Regions from separate parts of the Halobacillus ihumii genome, predicted to be linked through region 2. Evidence: riboswitches for the same ligand, from Rfam matches in the RefSeq annotation. Region 2 holds a riboswitch; each other region holds the start of a gene.
The links. A riboswitch is a leader RNA that binds a small molecule or an ion and turns the genes downstream of it on or off. The one in region 2 is predicted to bind thiamine pyrophosphate.
Positions count from the first base shown of each region.

Region 1: another riboswitch for thiamine pyrophosphate. It lies ahead of thiT (energy-coupled thiamine transporter ThiT); the one in region 2 lies ahead of tenA (thiaminase II).
Region 3: another riboswitch for thiamine pyrophosphate. It lies ahead of G6R08_RS11990 (thiazole synthase); the one in region 2 lies ahead of tenA (thiaminase II).
Region 4: another riboswitch for thiamine pyrophosphate. It lies ahead of G6R08_RS15100 (ABC transporter substrate-binding protein); the one in region 2 lies ahead of tenA (thiaminase II).

Region 1 covers NZ_CACVAO010000001.1:3,629,729-3,631,927, reverse strand. The annotation lists gene G6R08_RS18160 (DUF1028 domain-containing protein) at 1-189, opposite strand, end outside; gene thiT (energy-coupled thiamine transporter ThiT) at 315-887, opposite strand; TPP riboswitch at 965-1,065, opposite strand; gene rpsN (30S ribosomal protein S14) at 1,229-1,498, shown strand; gene G6R08_RS18145 (hypothetical protein) at 1,584-1,805, opposite strand.
Region 2 covers NZ_CACVAO010000001.1:1,825,712-1,827,910, reverse strand. The annotation lists gene G6R08_RS09170 (PucR family transcriptional regulator) at 1-176, shown strand, start outside; TPP riboswitch at 260-371, shown strand; gene thiW (energy coupling factor transporter S component ThiW) at 461-955, shown strand; TPP riboswitch at 961-1,064, shown strand; gene tenA (thiaminase II) at 1,108-1,797, shown strand; gene thiD (bifunctional hydroxymethylpyrimidine kinase/phosphomethylpyrimidine kinase) at 1,794-2,199, shown strand, end outside.
Region 3 covers NZ_CACVAO010000001.1:2,396,789-2,398,987, reverse strand. The annotation lists gene thiH (2-iminoacetate synthase ThiH) at 1-199, opposite strand, end outside; gene G6R08_RS11990 (thiazole synthase) at 196-984, opposite strand; TPP riboswitch at 1,100-1,202, opposite strand; gene G6R08_RS11985 (SDR family NAD(P)-dependent oxidoreductase) at 1,288-2,091, opposite strand.
Region 4 covers NZ_CACVAO010000001.1:3,050,613-3,052,811, reverse strand. The annotation lists gene G6R08_RS15110 (YflT domain-containing protein) at 1-215, opposite strand, end outside; gene G6R08_RS15105 (CsbD family protein) at 372-554, opposite strand; TPP riboswitch at 724-835, shown strand; gene G6R08_RS15100 (ABC transporter substrate-binding protein) at 957-1,949, shown strand; gene G6R08_RS15095 (thiamine-binding protein) at 1,976-2,199, shown strand, end outside.

The DNA of each region.
Region 1 (2,199 bases), 1.8 Mb from region 2:
CTCCAACCCCTCGGGACCATAAGCAGGATTGGCAAAAGCTTGTGTGGCAACCGCACCAACTCCGGCCTTTGCCCATGGGACGACAGCTCCGACGCCTAAGAATTTCGATTGAACGGCAACCCCTAGTTCTTCTGTTTCTGGATCAAATCCTACAATAGAATACGTTGCAATAATGTTTGATTCGTTCATCGTCCTCTACTCCCTTCCTACTATACATTTATTCGACCTTTTTTAACGATTTTCCTTTCTATTTTTACTGGAGAAAAGAAAAAACCTATTTTCATAGCGCGAAGCTGTGAAAATAGGTTCCTGGTTTACGAACGATTGAGCAGTAAAGTCGGCCGCTGTGAGAACAGCAGACATAATACAATCGCACTCACGATAAACGCTGGCAGCATATATCCACCATTATAAACTAAAGAGTACAACCAAACTGGCTGACCTTCTGGGGCAAACTCTCCATAAAAGACAATCCCTGCTACAAAGTGTCCGAAGAAGCGGAACAAACTGCCGATAAAAGCGCCTAATATAATCCAGACTGCCAATTTCTTAATCTTTCTCGAGCGAGCTGCCTCCCATACCGGCTTGGCAAATAGTCCAGCAAGCCCAATCACACCAAACGCTACAAAATAATCAAGAAACGTTTGCAGCGGTGTCAAAATATAAGCCCCTAATAAAATTTGATAGAAACCGAGCAGCAGCCCTGTCAATACGCCGCCGCCGAGTCCCCATCTGAACGCCATGATAAATACGGGAACCATCGCAAACGAAACTGAGCCTCCCTGGGCCCAAAGTTTAAATGAAAGAAATGGAATAATATCAAGTAAGATGGCCAATGCCGAGAATATCGCTACCTCAACTAGAAACAACACACGTTTACTTCGCATCACTTTACCTCCTTTTTTCCACACAAAAAAGCGATGCCACAGGGAAGCTTCCTGATGGAGGAGTCCCGTTGCATCGCCATCAAAAAAGCCACCATCCCTACGTCAGTATTAACTGACAGGTTCGAAGGGTCTGAACAAGTCTGTTCACTCTCAGCATAAAGCTCCCCTTGAAGGCTTATATTCATTCGCTCTTTTTGCTATGAGTCTATTATAAAGCAATCTCAAGATTCTATCAATGACTATGACAATCCAGGCAAACAGCTCCTCTATTTGACAAAAATAGAATAAAGTCATAAAATTTAAATCGTAATAATTACTATTTAAAAAAAGGAGAATGGTCATTGGCTAAACAAGCTATGGTACAAAAAGAACGCAAACGTCAAGTGACGTATGAAAAGTATAAAGAAGTACGGCAGCAGCTTAAAGCTGAAGGGGATTACGAAGCATTGCGCAAACTACCAAGAGATTCTTCCCCCACTCGCCTTCATAATCGCTGTGCTGTTACAGGAAGACCTCATGGGTATATGAGACAGTTTGGACTATCGAGAATTAAGTTTCGTGAACTTGCCCATAAAGGTCAGCTTCCTGGTGTCAAAAAAGCCAGTTGGTAATAAACTCAGAAGCCTGGTTCAGCTTCTGAGTTTTTCAGCTGCATCCTTCTAAGTGAAACTTCTGACCGAAAGTTGTATAACAATATCAGTTCATTCTTTCTAGAATTTCATAGTCTTTCGTTTTATAGATTGTTATATCGTTATCCTCACCAAACTCAATTAAATGGTCATACGCTTTGCGGGGTTCGAGGACAGCTAATGGAATGTGGATTCCTTTATTTACTTTTATAAAGGCAGCTTTATGAGACCAGCCGACTCGTGTAAATTTTAATTGATTTATTTGACTGGGATAAAGTTCCTTTTTCATGATAGTTTTTTTGAGGAACATTATTTGATATACTAAATGGTCTTGCTGTATTTCAAATTCAAACCGAATAGAAGCTATACTTACAGCTAATAGTAAAACTAATAAAAATAGTAATAAAGAACCTCCATAACAACCTTCCAATATATTCCATAACATCACGATAATGAAAATAGTAAGAAGTGACAGCCTTTGCGGTCTTACCTTATATTTGATTTATCTCACCTCTTAAAACTACTTACTTTACTACCCGGTTTTGTGACCTGGGAAGAGCACTCCTCCCTTATGACTCCCTTTTAAGATACCCCTAAAGGTTTCCAAGAGGCTAATCAAAACAATTCACCCTCACGTTAACAATTTTGTAAAAAGGCACCGAATTGTTTATGACGAGAAATCC
Region 2 (2,199 bases):
ACAATAGTAATGTCAGTCAAACCGCGAGAGCGCTGATGTTACACCGTCAATCATTACTCCATAGATTGCGCAATATTGAACATTTAACGGGCTTGTCGCTGTTAAATGCTGACGATATGTTTTTATTGGAACTTAGTGTAAGGTTATGGAAGCTGAAGAAGGTAGAAGAAGAATAGGCAGTCCGCTTTATAATTGATTCGTGATGACAATCCAAATCTTCTCTGTTATGATGAAAGCAGCCAAGCGAATAGTATTACACAATAACTACTAGGGGGGCCCTGATACGGGCTGAGAGAAAAGCAAAACAGCTTTTCGACTCTTATGAACCTGATCTGGTTAAGACCAGCGGAGGGAAGTAGTCAGAAGAAATGTCTTATGACTTTATCCATTCGAAGCCAGGTCCTCCCTCAGGATCTGGTTTTTTTCATGTTCACTCCCTTTTTATGAGAGGAGGAGAAATATGAATCGAACTCGCTTATTAACGACCATGGCTGTATTTGTAGCAATCGGAACGCTTGGTTCGCAAATGCTCTGGTTTCCTGCTGGAATAGCTAAGGCTTATCCTGTTCAACACGCAGTTAATGTTATGGCCGCTGTCACGCTTGGACCCATTCCGGCGGTTGCGATTGCCTTTATGATCGGCCTGCTGCGTAACTTGCTTGGGCTTGGAACATTGCTTGCGTTTCCAGGAGGCATGATTGGGGCTTTACTGGCGGGTTACTTTTACAAATGGTCTAGAAAAACATGGACTGCTGCAGCAGGTGAAATGATTGGCACTGGGTTAATCGGTGCCATGCTCTCCGTGCCCTTTGCCAACATTTTAATGGGGAGTTCAGCGGGAGCATTAGCCTTCTTGCCGTCCTTTCTTATCAGCAGTACAACTGGTGCATTGATTGGCTGGTTTGTAGTTTCAAAAATGCGACAAACTCATGCATTACCTCAAACAAATCTATAATCTTCGGAATCTACTAGGGGTGCGAGCACGCTGAGATAAGGATTTTCCTTAATCCCTTTGGACCTGATCTGGGTAATACCAGCGTAAAGGAAAGTAGCCTCATCTCAAATCACCTTTCAGTGGCTTCCTATAAACTAAGGAGGCAACATTTTATGACATTTACCGAAACATTAAGAAAAGAAAATAATGAATTGTTTGAAGCAATTTTTAACCATCCATTTGTCGATGGAATTGGCAAGGGTGAAGTACCGCACGAAGCATTAGCCCATTACATTAAGGCCGATTATGAGTACTTGAACGCCTTTATGCATGTTTACGGTGTTGCCATATCAAAATCTACAGAACGACGTGACATGGGCTATTTTAGTGAACAAGTCGGATTTGTTCTAAATAGTGAAACCCATCCTCATCACAATTTCTGTGATGTCATCGGTGCAGGTTATGACGAATTGCAAGGCTACCCGCTTCCGCCAACAGCCGATCATTATGTCAAACACATGATGTATCACGCTCAAATGGGAGGGCTCGGAGAAATTCTCGCTGCCCTGCTTCCTTGCCCATGGACTTATCTCGAAATCGGCAACCATTTGGTGAAAAAATATCAGCCATCACCGAATCATACGTTCTACCCGTGGATAGATTTCTACGCGAATGAGGAATTTGATACGCTATCCATGGCCATGCGTGAACGCCTTAATGAGCTGGCCGAAGAGGCTTCAGAGAGTGAATTGAAACGGATGAAGGAGGCCTTTCGCAAGAGCTGTCAGCTGGAGTTGAATTTCTGGGAAATGGCTTTAACTTGTGAGGAATGGCCGACTGGAGAGGCGGTGACGTCTAAATGAAACAAGCGGCTTGCGCATTAAAGATTGGCGGGACTGATCCGAGCGGGGGGGCGGGCATTCAAGCTGATTTAAAAACATTTCAAGAGTTAAAGACTTATGGCATGAGCGTCATTACTTCGGTAGTCGCTCAAAATACAACAGGGGTTAAGGATATACACGACTTGTCTGTTGATATGCTAAGGAAACAATTAGAAGCCGTTTCTTCAGATATGCCTATTCATGCGTTTAAAACAGGGATGATCGCAAGTAAAGACATGATGAAAGCCATCGCAGAATGGCTGCCAGAAATAGCAGCTCCATATGTTATGGATCCTGTAATGGTAGCACAAAGCGGCGATCCCTTGATCAAAGAAGAATCGCGTTTGTGGCTTCGTGATAATTTACTGCCGTACACATCGCTCG
Region 3 (2,199 bases), 570 kb from region 2:
GCTGCAATGTGGCTTGATGTGCTTTCTGAGCCATATCTTCTAAATAACCTTCCGCAGCAGGAGACAGTAAAGTGAAATAATCCAACTCCGTAAGTCTGTCTTTTTGTAAAACCTTTTCGACGTCAGTCGTAGTGACTTCTTCAAACTTTGTGTGAATCGGCTGGTCTTTCAGCTTTTCATATACGTTATAAAAACTCATGATTGATCACCTCCTGTAGGTGTTAAAAATCCGGTCAGCGGCGAGGAGGCATTCGCTTGAATCGATGATGGACCAAGGCCTGTCGTATAAGCCAATCTCCCGGCTCTAACTGCCATATCAAAAGCCTTTGCCATAGCCACGGGGTCCGCCGCCGTTGCTACCGCTGTATTCACAAGGACTGCATCTGCCCCCATTTCCATCGCTTCCGCGGCTTCAGACGGCTTCCCAATCCCTGCATCCACTACAATGGGCACATGAATTTCATCAATCATTATCCGAATCATTTCCTTCATGCGGATTCCTCTATTGGAACCAATTGGAGAACCCAGCGGCATGATGGCTGCTGCTCCGGCCGCTTCCATGCGCTTTGCCGCCATTAAATCAGGACTCATATAAGGCAGGACAACAAACCCTTCGTCCACCAGCATTTCCGTTGCTTTAATCGTTTCCTCATTATCGGGAAGCAGGTATTTTTGATCAGAAATCACCTCGATTTTGACCCAATTGCCCATTCCGCTAGCCTTTCCAAGCCGGGCAATCCGAACTGCTTCTTCAGCTGTCCTTGCTCCTGAAGTGTTCGGCATTAAGGTCGCTTCATCAGGGATATCGCTGACGATATGTTTGCCGGAACCGCTTAAATCCACTCTTCGTATGGCGACTGTCACCACTTGTGAATAAGACTGTTCAATCGCCTTCCGCATCTCACTGTGGTCCGCAAACTTCCCTGTTCCTGTAAATAAACGACTTTCGATTTCTTCCCCTGCGATGATTAACGGATCCTTCATGACATCTCCTCCTCGTTAATTTTTCAAAAGCCCCCAATGGACAGCTAGACAATAAAAAAAGCTCACCCGGCACTAGGGTGAGCTTCGAATTACTTTATGCAATACACGATACATGCAGTTTCCTCGAAAGCTTCCCTACGCTGGTTCTAACCAAAATCAGGTTCAAAGGGTCGGAATTATTCCTCTCAGCCACATGCCTGGCACCCCTAGCTTTTCCTATTCAATTTGTTGAGAATTATTTGAACTCGTACTTAAAGGATAGCAAAACTATTCCAATTTGGGAACAGTCCTCCTTGGATTTTTTTACCTCATCACACTGCCACCGGAAATTTTCATAGACTCACCGATAATGTTACCAGCTGCCTCGGACAACAAAAACACAATCGCATTTGCCACTTCTTCAGCCGTAGATATCCTCCCGGAAGGAATCCCGTCTTCCGCCACCTTTAACTGCTCCTCAAAACTTCGATTATTCCGCTCGCCTTTTGTGGCAATTGAGTCCCTGCCCATATCGGTATCGACATACCCCGGACAAACAGCGTTTACCCGAATGTTGTGGTCTATCGCTTCTACAGCGAAGGATTGAGTGAATCCTGTTATCGCAAACTTCGAGGCACTATAGGCTGTGTTTGCATGCGTACCACGGATTCCTGATAAAGAAGATAAATTGACAATGGCCCCTGCCTTTTGAGGCTTCATTTTTTCATAGACAAGCTGTGTAAAAAGTACAGTAGAAAAGTAATTTAACTCCATCACCCGACGAAGAGCCTGTTCTGTTAAAGTGTCGAGAGTACCACCTCCGACAACGCCTGCAGAATTAACGAGTCCAGTAATCGGCCCGTTCTCCTTCACTGCCTGTTCAACTAAGTGATTTCGATTTTTCTCATCATTAAGTTCAGCAGGATGCACATATACATGTACAGACTCGTTTAACTGTTCACATTCGTCCTTAAGCTCGTTTAAATTCTTCTCTCTCCTGCCAGTAATCGTCACATAGGCCCCAGCTTGAACAGCAGCTTTGGCTGTGGCGCGCCCAATTCCTCCTGTAGCACCAGTAATTAGTATGTGTCCTTTCTTAAGAGCTTCACTTGAAAAAATAGCAGTCACAAATTCCGCCTCCTTTTCAGCTATGTCTTTCAGTACCTTTTTATACGAGTTATGAAACTGTCTATATTGCATTACAATCACGCGAAACCGTACAATAGTCTTATGTTA
Region 4 (2,199 bases), 1.2 Mb from region 2:
TTACCCCGGAACACGTTTTTAAGGGCTGTCCCAACACCCGTAACTTTCACACCCATCTTATTGGCATCTGTTTCTTTTCTATTTCGCCTGTCATGATCATTATCATGATCCAGAATAAAGATGTCTTCATCTCTGATTCCATTATTTCTAAGTTTATCAATGGATGCGCTCAACTGATCATCGTCGTGAAATACTTTAAATTTTGGTGTAGTCAATCTAATCGCCTCCTTGAAAAGGTGGTTACCCGGTTTAAAAATAACTTAAACAGAGGCAGTATAATTATGCCTGGTGACGAATTTCACATTAGAGTCTAACGTAGTCATAAGCCAGGATCATTGACGAAGCTGGGAAGGTCCGGTCAATAAAACACGCTATCGTTCGCTTTTCTTACGATTACCCGTTGCGTTCTGAGCGTTTCCTTTCAACTTATCCTTCTTCCCTTCATTTTGCATTCTCTTGTTATCTGAAGCATTTCCAACTTGATCCTTTACTTCACCTTTTGCCTTGCTGACGGCTCCTTTAACTTTATCTGAATATCCTTTTCCTTTACTCATGTTCTATCGCCTCCTTGCAACTATATATAAACGATATTAGAATTCGATAAACTTTTTTGAAAAAGAATTTTAGTAAACTCTCTATTCGTCCTATAAACTTCACTTCCCCTTGATAATTACCTGCATCTATGGCACAGTTTAAAAGACAACGTGTTAACAAAAATGAATAGATTGAATGTAGGGGGACCAGTGCAGCTGGTTGAGATTGTATCCGTAATAGATACTGACCCTTGGAACCTGATCTGGTTTAAACCAGCGTAGGAAACATATGAAACGAACCTTCGTTTATTAGTAGATATGCACCCTAGGTATGGTACCAGGGTGCTTTTTTGATGCTCTTAGACCCCTGATTCCAATAACATTTCGTGTTAACATACCATCTTTTTTTAAGGAGGAAACCGAATGAAAAAGCTTTTATTACTTTTTAGTACATTCCTTGTATTAGCCGCTTGTTCAAGTGGTGAAGAAAATAACACGGCCTCTAACACAGGTGAAAAACAGGAAGTAAAACTTGTACTAGATTGGACGCCCAACACGAACCATACTGGACTTTATGTGGCTCAAGCTGAGGGATACTTTGCAGAACAAGGCTTAAATGTTGAAATCATGCTGCCCGGAGAAGCTGGGGCAGACCAGCTCGTTGCCTCAGGTAAAGCAGACTTCGGGATTAGTGCACAGGAAACGTTAACTGAAGCCCGCATTCAGGGCGTCCCGGTTGTGTCAATTGGAGCTATCATCCAGCACAACACTTCAGGGTTCGCTTCACCTAAGAATAAAGGCATCACCTCACCTGAGGATTTCGAAGGGAAAACATACGGCGGCTGGGGCGCTCCCGTTGAAAAGGCAGTACTCTCTTCATTAATGGAAAAGGATAATGCCGACGTTGAAAAAGTGAACATCATTAATATGGGGAATACTGATTTCTTCACAGCTGTTAAACGAGACGTGGACTTCGCCTGGATTTACTATGGCTGGACAGGTATTGAAGCTGAGCTTCGCGGTCAAGAATTGAACATGATGTACTTAACAGATTACTCTAAAAAACTAGATTACTATACTCCCGTATTAACGACGAGTGAAAAGATGATGAACGAAAATCCTGAGACTGTTGAAGCCTTTATGGCTGCTGTATCAAAAGGATATCAGTTTGCAATTGATCACCCAGACAAGGCAGCCGACATTTTAATCGAAGCTGTTCCTAACCTCGACCCCGAACTCGTTCGTGCCAGCCAAGAATGGTTGTCTCCTAAATATCAGGCGGATGCAGAACGCTGGGGGCAGCAGGATATAAAGGTTTGGAAGAACTATGCGGAATGGATGTACAACCATGATTTACTTGATAAGAAGTTAAAGGCTAAAGAAGCTTTCACCAATGAGTTTTTACCGAAAAAATAAATAAATTTAAAAGGGAGGCCAATAACATGGCTAATTCACTTGTAAGTATTCAGATCCTGCCGAAAACGAAAGACGGAGAAGACGTCATCCCCTATGTTGATCACGCTATTTCGATCATCGATGCATCCGGATTGAACTATGAGGTTCACCCTCTCGAAACAACAATTGAAGGCAACCTGTCAGAAATTTTACCTTTGATTGAAAAGATGAATAACTCCATGGTGGAGAAAGGTGCCCATAACGTCATCTC